2 linked regions of the Gemmata obscuriglobus genome follow. The protein of the gene in region 1 interacts with the protein of each later gene in a pairwise test. Links are inferred from orthologs where the notes say so. Each region holds a gene or a part of one and is shown in the gene's direction. Other genes may lie near its edges.

What was found.
Region 2: the proteins of def (region 1) and GobsT_RS32365 interact in binary tests that used the Escherichia coli proteins (3 or more experiments, as listed by UniProt). The link is inferred for Gemmata obscuriglobus from one-to-one orthologs.

The regions. Positions count from the first base shown.
Region 1 is NZ_CP042911.1:8,602,848-8,610,299, forward strand. What follows is about bases 1,629-4,395. They hold def (peptide deformylase), read left to right. Parts: upstream 1,629-2,618; coding sequence 2,619-3,173; downstream 3,174-4,395. Other genes in these bases: GobsT_RS35725 (aminotransferase class I/II-fold pyridoxal phosphate-dependent enzyme), read left to right, coding at 1,629-2,033; GobsT_RS35730 (DMT family transporter), read left to right, coding at 2,103-2,429; fmt (methionyl-tRNA formyltransferase), read left to right, coding at 3,272-4,279; GobsT_RS35745 (transcription antitermination factor NusB), read left to right, coding at 4,276-4,395. Also shown: GobsT_RS35720 (endonuclease III domain-containing protein), read left to right, coding at 1-567; more of GobsT_RS35725, read left to right, coding at 780-1,628; more of GobsT_RS35745, read left to right, coding at 4,396-5,673; GobsT_RS35750 (hypothetical protein), read left to right, coding at 5,759-7,452. UniProt on the Escherichia coli protein: Removes the formyl group from the N-terminal Met of newly synthesized proteins. Requires at least a dipeptide for an efficient rate of reaction. N-terminal L-methionine is a prerequisite for activity but the enzyme has broad specificity at other positions.
Region 2 is NZ_CP042911.1:7,808,464-7,815,943, reverse strand. The notes cover bases 4,686-7,480. They hold GobsT_RS32365 (aspartate-semialdehyde dehydrogenase), read left to right. Parts: upstream 4,686-5,473; coding sequence 5,474-6,487; downstream 6,488-7,480. Other genes in these bases: truA (tRNA pseudouridine(38-40) synthase TruA), read left to right, coding at 6,711-7,480; GobsT_RS32370 (M81 family metallopeptidase), read right to left, coding at 4,686-5,350. Outside these bases: GobsT_RS32385 (RNA polymerase sigma factor), read right to left, coding at 1-456; GobsT_RS32380 (TolB-like translocation protein), read right to left, coding at 569-2,470; GobsT_RS32375 (DUF1559 domain-containing protein), read right to left, coding at 2,602-3,633; more of GobsT_RS32370, read right to left, coding at 3,884-4,685.

The DNA.
Region 1 (7,452 bases):
GCGCTGCGGCCGCTGCCCAACCCGGGGCCGCGCGCGGGGTGGATCATCGGCGTGCTGCACGCCGTGTTCGAGATGAACTACTCCTACGACCTCGGCGACATGGAGAAGAAGGGGCTCAAGAACGCGGCCAAGCAGATCTCCCGCTACTTCAACGCCAAGGACCTCGAAACGAAGGGGCTCAAGCAGGCCGCGAAGCAGATCGAGCGGTTCAAGCGGGTGAACGACTTCGCGGTGGCGTGGGTGGTCCAGCGGTCCCTCGGCGGGCACGCGATCCCCCTGGACGGCCCGACCTTTCGCGTGCTCCGGCGGCTCAATGTGGTCGAGGAGGCCGAGGCCGAGGACATGGAGTCGCTCCGCGGCGGCATCGAGCACGTGATCCCGAAGGCGCGTGGCGAGGAGTTCACGGAGCTGATGAGTATCCACGCCAAGGAGACCTGCATCGAGAAGACCCCGCTGTGCGGCCAGTGTGTGCTCAAGGGCGAGTGCCCCACCGGGATCGAACTCTTGTCGAAGAAGTCCGACAAAGACAAAGAGAAGGCCGAGCCGAAGCCGAAGAAGTCGCGCTGAGCCCGTTTTCTAACGAACCGGGGGCTCATGCCCCCGTCCGCCGACACGTCACGTTTTGCCGCTCCTTTTCTCCACTTCTCCCAATCTAACTGGCGCAAGCTCGGGTCATGGCCTCGTCTGCCCGATGAGGACGGGCCGCACAAATTGCTCAACCCGCACGGCCCTCATGGCCGATCAAGCCTGTTGCCAGCCGCCTAATCCGTCGAGGCTCTATGACGTCCGCGCCGCTCGATCGGCTCGTGGGATCGCTCGCGGGGACCGGAATGACCCGGTTCTTCCGCCGCATGTTCGACGACTACCCCGACCTCCTGATGAAGGACCTGACGGTCGAGGCCGTGAACCCCGACCGCACGATCAAGCTCGGCGGGCGGTGGGTCACCAACTTCGGTTCCGACAGTTTTCTGGGCCTGGACCAAGACCTGCGCGTGTGTGCCGCGCTCGAACGGGGCGTGCGGACGTGGGGCACGCACAACGGCACTTCGCGCGCCTTCTCCAGCGCCGAACCGAACGTTCGTGCCGAGCGTAAACTCGCCGAGTGGCTCGGCACGGAAGCGGCGCTCATCTACCCGTCCGTCACACTCGCGAACGTGGGGGCGCTGCCGGCGCTCGTCACGCGGCAGGACGTGTTGGTCGCGGACCAGTTCGCGCACAACTCCATTGACGAGGGATTGAAGCTCGCAAAGGCTCGCGGGGTGCGGACGGCGAAGTTCGAGCACAACTCGCCCGCGGCGCTTGAAGAAACGCTCCGGGGCTTGCAGCCGTTCCGGCACGCGGTGGTAGCAGTGGACGGCGTGTACAGCATGAGCGGCGAACTCCCGCCGCTTCAGGAGTTCGACCGCATTTGCCGGGCGCACAACGCGTGCTTGTACGTGGACGACGCGCACGCGAGCGGGGTGCTCGGCGAGCACGGTCGCGGTACGGTGCTGGCCTCGCTCGGGCACTACGACAACGTGCTGACGGTGGGCTCACTGTCGAAGGGCTTCTCCTGTCTGGGCGGGTTCGTCGCCGGTTCACAAGCGGCTGTTGACGTGCTCAAACTACGCTCGAACTCGTTGATTTTCGGTGGCCCGGTGCCGCCGCCGTATCTCGAAGCGGTTTGCGCCGTCGTCGACATTCTGATGTCGCCCGAATATCCGGCGCTACGGGCCAGACTCGACGCGAACGTGCGCAAGCTCGCCCAGGGTGCCGCGCGAAGAGGGTTCACCGTACTGGGCGGGTTGGTGCCGATCGTGTCGGTGCTGATCGGCGGCGAGGAGGCGACCCTGAAGGCCGGGCGGTTCCTGTACGAACAGGGCTATTACGCACAGTCCGTCGTGTTCCCGGCGGTGCCGCACGGGCACGGGGTGTTGCGGATGCAGGTCAACGCGAACCACACACCGGCACAGGTCGATGGGCTGCTCGACGCACTCACCGCCCTGGCAGCCGGGACCGCAGTTCCCGAACCGGCGACCGCGGCTGCGGCATGATTTCCCCGTGCTTGTAGGGTCAGACTGGTATCAGACGAGGAGCCAAGGAGTGCTACGCGCAACCGAATGATGCACTGGCTCTATCTGATCCTCGCGGGCTGCTGCGAGTGCGGGTTCACCACCTGCCTGAAGCTCTCCGAAGGGCTGACCAAGCTCGGCTGGGCGCTCGCATTCGTGTTGCTGTCGATCATCAGCTTCGGGCTGCTCACGCTCGCGGCTCAGAAGATCTCGCTCGGCACGGCCTACGCCGTGTGGACCGGTATCGGCGCGGCCGGCACTGCGATCATCGGGATCGTGTGGTTCAAAGACCCTGCCACGTTCTGGCGGCTGTTCTTTTTGGCCGGCCTGATCGGCTGCATCATCGGGCTGAAAATCGTCTCGCCAGAAAAAGAGTGAGGGATCGGCCGCAACGAGGCCCCAAAAGTGGGGGGCGCGGAGTCGGGGGCGTTTGTTCCTGCCTTCAGGCTCGGTTCCACCCACTTTGGGGCCTTTCCTGCGGTCATTTTCCGACGTCCCGCCGCCCGAACCGCTTCTGCTATAATCACATTCAACGTCCCGAGAATCGAAGCTCAACGAGCAGGTGAAATGAAGATCGTGAGGTACCCGCACCCGGCACTGCGGGCGAAAGCCAAACCGGTGATCGCCATCGACGCGGACGTGCAGAAGGCTGCGGCGCAGATGGTCGAGCTGATGTACCGGAGCGAGGGCCTGGGGCTGGCCGCGCCTCAGGTGACGCTCGATTACCAGATGATCGTGTTGAACCCGCTGGGCGAGGCCGACCAACCGGACCAGGAGGTCGTTGCGATCAACCCGGTCATCGTCGAGGCGAAGGGCTCCACGATCAACGACCGCGAGGGGTGCCTGAGTTTCCCCGGGCTGTACCAAAACGTGCGCCGGTACAAGACCGTGACGGTCAAGTTCTATAACCTGAAGGGCGAACTGGTTCAAACAACGGCGCACGACCTTGCGGCCCGTGTGTGGCAGCACGAGATCGACCACCTTCAGGGCACGCTGTTTATTGACAAGATGGGGTCGCTCGGCCTGTCACGCAGCCAGAAGGATCTGGAGAAGTTCATCTCGGACTTCGAGAAAGACAAGAAGAAGGGCGATCTGCCCCCGGACATGGTCCAGGCGCTGTGACGTTCGGCCCGTAATCGGTTGTCAGCTATCAGTCAGCGCTGACAGCACCGGCCACTCGCTCCGCTGACTGACCCCGCCCGCCGAGAACCGACAACTTCATGCGCATCGTGATGATGGGGACGGGTACGTTCGCCGAGCCGACGTTCGAGGCGCTGATCGCGGCGTTCGGTGCGGACGTGGTGGGGCTGGTGACGCAACCGGAGCGCGACACCGGCAACAAGCGCGGCAGCACGCGCCAGACCGGCAAGGGTATGGCGAACATCGCCCGCGCGGCGAACATCCCGGTCGCTCAACCCGAGAGCATCAACACACCCGAAGGGCTAACACAACTTCAGGCGATGGCGCCCGACCTGCTCGTGGTTGCGGCATACGGGCAGATCCTGTCGAAGGACGTCATCAACGCACCGACCCGCGGCATCATCAACGTTCACGCCTCGCTGCTGCCGAAGTACCGCGGGGCCGCGCCCGTCGCCTATGCGATCCTCGGGGGCGAAGCCCGAACCGGCGTGACCATCATCAAGGTGACGCCCGGGCTCGACTCCGGCGACATGGTCCTTCAGGAATCGCTCGACATTCTCCCGACCGATACTACCGGCACGCTGGAAGCTCGCCTCGCAACCCTTGGCGCGGGGATGGCGGTCGAGGCCACGCAGAAGTACGCCGCGGGCGGCCCGGTCGAAGGTGCGAAGCAAGACCCCGCGCTAGTAACGAAAGCGCCGAAGATCAAGAAGGAGTTCGGGCTCATCGACTGGACGAAACCGGCGGGCTACGTCGAGCGGTTCGTGCGTGCGATGCAGCCGTGGCCGACCGCGTACACGTTCCTGCACCGCCCCGGTAAGGAGCCGATGCGGGTGATCGTGAGTAAAGTCGCGTGCGGTGCGATGTGCCCGTGTGGCCCCAACCGCCCCGCGACGGGGACTGTCAGCGGCAGCAGAAAGGACCCTGTGTCCGGCAACGTGGTCATTAGTGTCTGGGTGGGAGACAACATCTCCATCGACCTTTCCGAACTTCAGCCCGCAGGGAAGAAGAAGATGACCGCGGAGGAGTTCCTTCGTGGTTATCCGATCGTTGAAGGTATGCGGTTCGGACCGGAAGTGCTGTCATGAGTATCACCGCACGACAGGTCGCGGCCGACGTGCTGAACCGGTCCCGGTCGCGCGACGGGTTCGCCGCCGAACTCGTGGACGACGCCGTTAACGCCGCGAACCTCTCTCCGCAGGATCGTCGGTTCGTTACGCAACTGGTGTTCGGGGTGATCCGCCGCGGCGGCACCCTGGACGCGTTGCTCAAGCCGTTCATCCACCTGCCAACGCACGCGGTTCAGGACCGCGTTTGGGATTTGCTGCGTCTCGGGGCGTTCCAGCTTACGTTTCTCACGCACGTTCCGAAGCACGCGGCCGTTCACGAGACCGTCGAACTCGCGGAGCACGTCGGCGCGCCGAAGGCAAAAGGGTTCGTCAACGGCGTGTTGCGCCGGATCGCGGAGCTGACCACCGACGAGTTCACGGACGCGCCTGGGGCCGCTGCGGTGCCGTTCGCGCTGGTCGAAAGCGCCCCGACGCCGTCGGAAGGGGGCGGGAGGGGTTCTTACCGCCGGCTTACCAAACCCGTTCTGCCTGATCCCGCAACCGATCCGGCACCATACTTCGCCGCGGCGTTCTCGTTCCCACAGTGGCTCGCGAACCGCTGGTTGAAGAGGTACGGCGTCGACGAGTGCGTCCGCTTGGGTTTTTGGTTCAATGCCGCACCGCCGCTGTGGGTTCGGGTGAACAAACTGCGCGCGAGCCGCGAGAGCTACCGCATCCAGCTCGCGGCGCAGACGATCGAGGTCGAACCCGGCGAGCACCCGCAGGCGCTGCGGTTTTCGCAGCATCACAGCATCCGCGACCTGCCCGGGTACGCCGAAGGCGACTTCGCGGTGCAGGACCATTCGTCGATGTTGGTGGCGTCCGCGCTGGGTGTCCAGCCCGGGATGCGGATTCTGGACGCCTGCGCCGCGCCGGGCGGGAAGACCACGCACCTGATGGAACTGATGGACGGCCGCGGGCACATCACCGCGTGCGACATCGACCCGAAGCGGCTCGAAACGGTCGCCGCCCTCGCACAGCGGATGCGGCTCACGGGCATCGAAACCGTTCTGCTGAAGGATAATGAGGAGTTCCCCGCGGGGCCGTTCGACGCCGCCCTGGTGGACGTGCCGTGTAGTAATACGGGCGTGATCGGGCGCCGTCCGGAGGTGAGGTGGCGCCTTAAACCGAACGAATTCGAGTACCTCATCCGCCTTCAAACGCGACTGCTGATCCTCGCGGCCGATCGCGTCAAGCCCGGCGGTGCGGTGGTGTACTCCACGTGCAGCATCGAGCCCGACGAGAACGAGGGTGTCGTGAAAGCGGTGCTCCGCGGGATGCGCGGGCTGACGCTCGAAGCGGAACACCACTCGGTCCCGGGGCGGCCGTCCGATGGCGGGTACTGGGCGCGACTTCGGAAGGCGAACGCGTAGCCGGCACGGTTGGCCTTGACGCGGTCCGACCGGGGCGGGTCTACTCTCGGTTCGGGTTCTCGCGATTACCAACCGGAACACGTCTATGGCCACGGACACGGCCCCGCCTTCGCCCGCCCCCGGCGGCGCCCTTGGCCCCGCTCCGCGGGGGGGGCGCGCTCAAACGTCGGCCGCCGACCCCACGACGCACTTGTGGCAGTTGCCGGTGCTGCTGATCGGCGTTGGCGTGTTCGTGTCCGCGTGGCAGGGGTGGCTCCCGGCCGGGCAGAGCGACCCCGCATCCGCGTTCCGGCGCGCCGTCGAGTCACTTCGGGGCAGCTACGAGAAGCACGCCCCCGATCCTGAGGAGCTGAAAGCCAACCTCACCAGGGTGGCGACCGAAATCGACACCTTCCCCGAACACGCTCCGCTCGCCCGGTTCCACCTGGGCAGCGGGTACGTTCGGCTCGCCGAGATCACCCCCGCTCTGGAGGAGTCTCGGGGGTACTGGACGCTCGCCCGGCAGCACTTCGAGCGGGTCGATGAGAACCAGATTCGCGACCCGAATGACGCCCCGCGGCTGTCGTTCCGCAAGGCAAAAGTGCGGGCCGCGGTCGGGCTGCCGGCGGACGCACCGGCGGCCGACCTCGCGCTCCTCACCACCGTACTGAACGCTCCCCCGCCGGGCGAAGAGGGGGGCGACACCAAGCGCCTTATTGCGGACCTGGCCCTGCGCCAAAACCCACCCGACCTGGCGGGTGCGAAAGTCGCATTGAACGACTATGTCCGGTCGGCCGGTCCGGTCACGCCAGCCGCTTCGCTCGCACGCGCGCGGCTCAAGCTGGCGGCCATCTTCCTCCTCACGAAGGAATACGAGCACGCCCGCAAGTGGCTCGGGCAGATCGGCGCGGACGCGCCCGTCGACGTGTTCGCCCCCGCGAAAGCGGAGATGGCCCGGGTATTAATGGCCGAGGGCGACTACGCCGGAGCCACGAAGGAGCTGGACGCGCTGCGCGCCGTGCCCGGGTTGCCGACCGTGTACCGTGTGGGGTCGGCCTACGACCTCGGCGTGTGCAAGCTGCGGTTGCGCGAGCCCGATGCCGCGTTAAAACTCTTTGAGGAAGCCGTGAAGGGCACCGGCGAAGAGGCCGTCGCCGCCGCCGTTCAGTTGGCCGAATTGCACCTCCGGTCCCAGGATCAGAACCGACACAAGGCGGCGGTGCCGCTGCTCATGGACGCCGTCAAGGCCGCCAAGAGCGCCGCCGACTTCCGGAACGAGTTCGTGGCGGTTGCCGAGGTGCAGGCCGCGTTCGAACTCGCGGTCACCACGCTGCTCGCGGACGGTGCGTTCGAGCCCGCGCTGACGGTCGCGGACGCGTACGGCGCGGTGGCGGCATCCGGGCGCGAGCGCGAGAAGCGGGCCGACGTGCTGGCCGCGTGGGGCACGGCAATTATGAAGTCCCAGAGCCCGACCGAAGCGGGGCCGAAATTGAAGGCTGCGGCCGATGAGTACGCGGCGCTGGTCGCGTTTCAGCCCGGGACCGACGGAAAACTGGAACTGCTGCGCCGGGCCTCGGAACTGTACCGCCGCGCCAACGACCCGGGGGCGGCCGTGCAGCGGTTGCAGGAGGCGGTGAAGCTCCCGAACATCCCCGCGCAACTCATCGGCTCGGTGTGGCTGGAGCTGGCCGACGCGATGCTCGCCGCGAAGCAGACCGACGGGGTGTGGCGCGTGTTCAACGAGGTGATGGCCACCGAAGGGTACGCGTCCACCGCCACGCGGTACCGGCTGGCACGCCA
Region 2 (7,480 bases), 800 kb from region 1 along the record:
GTCCGCGACCGCTTGCTGATCGAGGTACTTGGCCCGGAGCACGGCCTCGTACCGCTCGGGCAGTTCGGCGAGCGCGAGGGCGACGCGCTCGGCCCGTTCGACCGCCCCGCCCTCGTCCGGCGCGGCCCTGTCATCGGCCGGTTGGAGGGCACGAACCCGGGCCGTGCGGCGGTAGCGCGAGCGGACCGCGCTGCGGGCGGCGTTGGACGCAATCCCGCACAGCCAGTCGAAGAAGCTCCCCTTCGCGGGGTCGAAGTCGCGCACCCGGCGCACGGCGGTGAGCCACGTTTCCTGGATCACGTCGTCGGTGAGGTCGGGCAGCCCGCCGCACCGCCACCGCGCGTAGCGCGCGAGGGGGGCGTAGTGCGCGTCGAACCACCCGTGCCACGCGTCCGACCTGCCGGCCAGCACCGCGTCGCGAATCGCCCGCTCGTGCCCAGCGTCGGCCGTGCTCATTGAGGGGATATTGTCCCCGCGCGGCGTGAATCCTTCGCGGGAATTCGGAAATGCTTCTCTCTGCGGAGCGGGCGGGGCGAACAGTACCGCTTTGCAGACGCCCGCGCGCCGCTCACTTCAGCCGTTCGCCGATGTCGATATCGATGTACGTGTGCCCGACATGGCACCCGTAGCAGAAGTGGTACTTGCCGGCCTTCGTCCCGCTGTAATGGTCCCCGGCCAGGGCGTAAAACGAGGCGGACCGGCCCTCGGAGTCGGTTACCCCGGACGACCACCGGAAGACTTTCCCGTCGGCCCCCAGCCCGGCGAGCACGGTCGGGGCGCTGGGGTCCGCGGGAACCCACGTCTTGAAATCCCCCCACTGCACTTCTGTGGTAAAGAGTTTCTCCCAGCGCCCCGGAACGCGCGGGAGGTGAGGGTCATCGAACCGGTCGCGGTGGGAAGCGTAAAAGGCGATCTGTTTGATGCCGGTCGGGGGCACCGATACCGACCGCTTTCCGGTGTCGGTGGTCTGGCCCGGGAACGGGGTGTTGACCTCCAGCAGGATCGCGTTGTTCTGGACGAGACCGAGCGGGCCGCTGTACCGCCGGCCGGGCAGCGAGAGGAACGCCGGCATGTTCGAGGTGTCGGCCGGGGCCAGTTCGGGGAAATGCGTCCGCGTGACCCGCGGGTACGCCGCAACCGGTTCCGCATCGACGTAGCCGGGGTCGTCGAACAGCAGTTCCCCCGCGCCCCCGTCGCCGGACTCCCAGGCGTGCGACACCAGGTACAGTCCGTAGCTCCCCGGGAGCGGGGCGCGGTCCGGGTCGTGCGCGGCGCCGGAAAACAGCACCCCGTCCGGCGGGCAGGGGCTCGGCGTCGCGGCCGAGAGGGGCCGCCCGTCCGGACCGCGGTCCGGGCCGAACTCGAACGCGCCCCCGGACTGGCGGGGCATCCGCTCGCCCGCGGGCAGCGCGCTCGGCGCGTTCCGCAAATACCCCCAATCCGCCTGCGCGATCCGATACCGACCGGCCGTCGGGGAGTCGGTCATGAAAACGACACGGTTGTTGAAGGTGGGGCGCGGCCGCCAGACGGGGTGCGGGATCTTGACGGCGTAGCCGAATTGCGCCGTGTCCGTGTACGTCCGCGCCCCGACCCAAACGTCGGTCGCGGCCGTCGCGAACGCCCGCCCGGGCGAGACGGGCTGGATGTCCCGTTCGTCGGCCGTCACCGCCTCCTGGTTCCGACTCCAGAGGCTGAACAAGATGGCCCCCTCGGACGTCGGGAACGGCCAGCGGTCGTTGTTCCGGTTGGCGGTGATCGGGTGCGGGGCGGCGTCGCCCGGCGGGCGGTGCCAAATCTGGGTCGCTCGCCGGGCGTGCCCGCGGCCGAGGTCCGGGAGCCGGCTGGAGGCGAACAACAGCCCACCGTCCCCGCGGTCGGCGGGGTCGATGTCGTCGTAATCCAACCGCCGCCGCTCGTCCTCGGGGAGCACACCGCCATCGGCGGCGAACCGCATCGGCGGGTTGGAAACGCACCCCGGGTCGTCCGGGCCACCGGTCAACTGTCGGAGGTTGTCGCCGTTCAGTTCGACCTCATAGATCCGCCACCGTCCGGGGTCCGGTGCGGCCCGTCGGCCGGCGAACAGCACGCGCCGCCCGTCCGGACTGACCGTCGGGCTCATCACGTCAATGAGGGTTCCCCCGTCGGGGAGCGGCCGCCCCCACGTCAGTTCGTACACCCGGCCGTTCGGGTCCAGGCGCCGGAGCCGCCCTTCCGCCGACGCCCAGGGGATCGTTCCGGGGTAACGGAAGCCCTCCGCCTCGGGGGCGGCGGCGGCGAAACTGCTCGGGTCGGTCCGGGAGGTGAACACCACCGGGACCGGCGGCTTCGCCCGGACGAAACGGCGCAGGTCCGGTGCTTCAGCGACCCCTCGCGTGGCGAGATAGAAGCCGACCGCGACGAGCCCCGCAACAGCGGCAACGCTGACGCCGACGAGCAGCCGAGTTCGACGGCGGGAGAGACCGGCGACCATGATGCGCCCTTCGCTCGGGTGGCCGGGACCAAGTGGCGGAACGGCCACACCCGGCGGCACCAGAAAAGAAAGGAACCGGGACACAGGTCCCGGTTCAGGTGTCACGAAGTATCCGCTCGCCTCAACGCGGATCAGAAGTTGGGGACCGGCTGCCCGTCGCTCGCGGAGTTGATGAGGTACCAGTCTCGCGGGTCGATCGAGTTGGTAACGAACCGAACGCCGCCGTCGCCCATCGCGCAGTTCACGCCGCCCGTGTGGCGCGACCGGGCGGTCGCCTGGGTGCTGGCGCCGCACGTCTCCCAGCAGCTCATGCCGCCCGGGTTGTCCGTCTTGCACCCCTGCACGTCGTCCGCGTTGCCGATGTTGTAGTTGGGCGCCAGGCAGTCGCCGACGCCGTGCCCGGCGATCACGCTGGAGCCCGGGAAGCCGACGGCCCAGGTGCCCCGCGGGTCGCCCGAGACGACCCCCGAGCGGACCTCGGAGAGCAGGACGGTGTTGGAGCTGCCGTCGCCGATCTGCTCGATCTTCATGCTCTTCCGGCTGCCGGTCACAACGGTGAACGGCCCCTGGCCGCTCAGGTTGTAGTTGTCGGACGAGGAGCTCCCGTTCAGGGTGTAGTAGAACCACTGCGGGCCGCAGTTGGCCGCGTAGTTCCCGCGCGCCCACCCGCCGGTCGGGCCGGTGCTGATCGTCCCGTTCGAGGCCGTCTGGTTGGACCCGTCGGACGGGCACAGGAGGGTCTTGATCGTCGTCCCGCCGATCGCCCGCCAGTTGCTGTCAGTGGTCAAGCCCGAGGTGTGGGAGTTGACGCTCGCGGTCACCGCCTGGGTGAGCAGGTTGCCCTGCTCGAAGTTCGGGAGGATGAACACGATCCAGTTCGGCCCCCACCGCGTGTCGCTCGGCTTGCACGACGCGTTCTGGTCGGCGTACACGGCTGCATTGTTGATCATGGCCGGGGGCAGGCCGCCGGCGGTGTCCGAGTACGAGTGACAGGCGAGCGCGAGCTGCTTGAGGTTGTTCTGGCAGCTCATCCGGGCGGCGGCCTCGCGCACCTTCTGCACGGCGGGCAGCAGCAGGCCGATGAGGATCGCAATGATGGCGATCACCACCAGCAGTTCGATCAGTGTGAAGGCGGACCTTCGGCGAATAAAGTTCGGGCGCATAGAACGGACCTCAGAAGTGTGGAGAGTGAGGAACAGTTACAAGAAACGAACAAAAAGAGCCGATTGAGTATATATAATACCTGTTTGAAACGTTGAAAACAACGTGAAAAATATGCGAACCGCGTTCCGCACCCGCCTGCCGGATGCGTGCGACGCCAGATTTCGCGCAATACAATAAATACGATGCGTGCCGCCTGTGCTGCGCACGCATGTCTCCTGTCGTTGCCTGCCGGTGAAGTCGTTCGCACGGTCAGCTCGCGTCGAGCGGGTACATCGGCCGCTTAATGTGTTTGTACTCGAACCGGGCCGCGTTGATCGCGGTCAGGCCCGGCGTGTCCACCTCGATAATGGTTCCGCCGATCGGGGCGTACGCGGCCTTGTACGCGACGGCCGCCTTCAAGACGATCACCCGCACGTGCTTCGGGTCGATCCCGAGCGAGGTGAGCTGCCCCAGGCTGAACGGCGGGGTGCGGAGCGTGTTCACCACGAGCAGGTTCCCGTCCGCGAGGTCGATGACCGCGGTGTGGCCCTGGTCGTTCTGCCGCTTCCCGCCGTGGCGCGGCTCCACCTCCACCCAGCGTCCCTCGTGCAGCGAGCGCACCGTGCCGCGCACGGTCAGCGGCGGCCCGTGCAGCGCGCCGGTGCTGCCGCCCACCTTCACCTCCACCCGCCCGCCCACACCGGCGTCCTTGGCCTGCGCCACCGCCGACGGCGCGTGAAGCGTCACCACGAAGCCTTTCGCCCGCTGCTTGAGCAGTTCCGCGAGGAGCACGGTCCCGTCGCCGGCCGACCCGCCGCCGATGTTGTCCCCGAGGTCGATCAGCAGCGCCGGCAGGTGCGTACACGCCAGCGCCTGGCGCACCGCCTCTTCGGGGGCCGGGCACGGCACGTTGAGCCGCTCGCGCACCGCCCACATCGCGTTCGCCAGCTCGTCGGCGGCCGCTTTCGCGCGGGTCCGGTCCCCGTCGGCCACCACGATCACGCTGGCGCCCATCTCGGGCACGTCCGCGTAGGGGAACCCGGCCATCAGGCTCACCGAGAGGACGCCGGGCTGCTGCTCCATCGCGCGGGCCATCCGCATCAGCCCGGCCATCGGCTCGCGGGCCGTGTCCTGCCCCAGCAGGTTCAGCAGCATCGGCGGCTTCGCGACGTGGCACACCGGGCGGACCGCCTTGCCCACCGCCCGCGCGACCAGTTCGGCCGCGGCCACCCCGCGCTGCCGCTGGTCCACGTGCGGGTACGTCTGGTAGCCGACGAGCGCGTCGGCCGCTTCGGCCATCTGCGGCGAGACGTTCGCGTGGAAGTCGAGCGTGACCACCAGGGGCACGCTCGGCCCGAGCGCGGCGCGAACCCGGCGCAGCACCTCGGTGTCCGCATCGGGGTGTCTGGGCGTGACCATCGCCCCGTGCAGGGCGAGCAGCACGCCCTGCGCCCGGGCGAGCCGGAACCCGGTCACGAGGGCGTCGGTGAAGTGGTCGAAGAACTCGTCGCTCACCGGGCCGGCCGGGGTGGCCCACGCCATCGCGACCGGCACCGGGGTGAACCCGAACCGCCGCCCCCCTTCGATGAACCCGCCGATCTCGTGGTGCGCCTCCTGCCAGCTCGGGATCACGGCGTCGCCGTACGTGAGGCTGCCGTCGCGGAACCGCGACAGGTCCGTGGGGAGTGGGGCGAACGTGTTCGACTCGTGCATGAACCCGCCGATCGCGATCCGCATCGTGTCTCTCCGCCGTCCCACGGGCCGGGCGCCAATACCGCGCCCGCTGTTCACGAGATTTCATATGGTTTCTGTGAGGGCGGCGTCCCTCACTTCTCCAATTACTGAGGTGCTCCAGTGCCTGTGAACGTGGCGGTGGTCGGCGCAACCGGTGCCGTGGGCGATCTGATCCGGAAGGTGCTCGCGGAGCGCAGCTTCCCGGTCAAATCGATCAAATTCCTGGCGTCCGAGAAAAGCGCGGGCAAAACCGTCGAGTTCGCGGGCAAACCGTACCCGGTCGAGGCGATCCGGGCCGAGGCGTTCGAGGGCGTGCAGATCGTCCTGAGCAGCACCCCGAGTTCGATCAGCAAGGAGTTCTCCCCGATCGCGGCGAAGGCCGGCGCGATCGTGGTGGACAACTCGTCGGCGTGGCGCATGGACCCGGACTGCCCGCTGGTGGTGCCGGAGGTCAACGCGCACGAGCTGCACAACGCGAAGAAGGGGATCGTCGCGAACCCGAACTGCGTCGCCATCCCGCTGTGCGTGGCGCTGAAGCCGCTGCACGACCTCGCGCCGGTGCGGCGCGTGGTGGTGGCGACCTACCAGTCCTCGTCCGGTAAGGGCGCCAAGGGGCTCGCGGACTTCGCGGCGCAGGCGAGCGCCTGGGCCGCGGGCCAGCCGGTGCCCGCGCCGACGGCGCACCGGGCGCAGCTCGCGGGGAACGTGGTCACCCTCGACTGGACGCTCGACCCGAACGGGTTCACGGAAGAAGAAAACAAGGTCATCAACGAGACGCGGAAGATCCTCGGCGACCAGACCATCGGGGTCTGCCCGACGTGCGTCCGCGTGCCGGTGAAGGTGGCCCACAGCGAGGCAGTGACGGTCGAGTTCGCCCGCCCCGTTTCCGTCGCCGACGCCAAGGCGGCGCTGGCGAAGGCCCCGGGCGTGGTGTTCATGGACGAGGTCGTGGACGGGCGGTTCCCGCAGCCCATCCACGCCGAGGGGAGCGACCACACGTTCGTGGGCCGCGTGCGGCAGGACCCGAGCAACCCGAACGCGCTGTGCCTGTGGGTGGTCGCCGACAACCTCCGCAAGGGCGCGGCCAGCAACGCGGTGCAGTGCGCCGAGGAGCTGGTCAAGCGCGGCATTGTGAAGTAGCCGAACAGAAAAAGCAGTGTTCACCGCAGAGGGCACGAGAGGGCGCGGAGAGAAGACCAAGGACTTCGGGTCAAAAGCCCGATCATCAGAAAGTTATAAAGCCACAAACCCAGTTTTAATAATGGCTTGTGACTTTACGACTTGCTGACTGACGACTTTTGACCCGGAAGTCCTTGGTCTTCTCTCCGCGCCCTCTCGTGCCCTCTGCGGTGAAATCTCTTGAATGCGTAACCTCAAACTCATCATCCGCTACGACGGGACCGACTTCTTCGGCTGGCAGACGCAGCCCGGCCGGCGCACGGTTCAAGAGACCGTCGAAAAAGCCATCGCGGAGATCACGCGCGAGCCGCGCGTGCGCCTGAACTGTAGCGGGCGCACGGACTCGGGCGTCCACGCGGTCGGCCAGGTCGCGAACGTGTACACCGCGTCCAAACTCTCGTGCGCGGTGCTGCTGAAGGCGATCAACGCGAAGCTGCCCGAAGACGTCGGCGTGCGCGAGGTGACCGAGGCCCCGCAGAGCTTCTGCGCGAACAAGGACGCGGTGCGGAAGATGTACCGCTACGTCGTGCAGGACGGCCGGCTGCAAGACCCGTTCTTGCGGAAGTACGCGTGGTTCGTCCGCCAGCACCTGAACGCCGAAGCCATGGCGCGGGCGTCCCGGTGCCTGGTGGGGCGCCACGACTTCCGCTGCTTCGAGACGGAGTGGCCGAACCGGCTCACCAGCGTGCGGACCATCACGCACCTGAGCGTGAACCGGTTCGGCGAGTGCATCTGGATCGACGTGGAGGCGAACGGCTTCCTCTACAACATGGTGCGCGCGATCGCCGGGAGTCTGGTGCAGGTCGGCCGCGGGTTCTGGCCCGAAACGCAGATCGCCGACGTGCTCCACGCGATGGACCGCCGACTCGCCGGCCCCACCGCGCCGCCGGAAGGGCTGTTCCTGATGCGCGTGACCTACCCGGAATCCGGCGCCGATCGCCCGGCGCCAGGGGA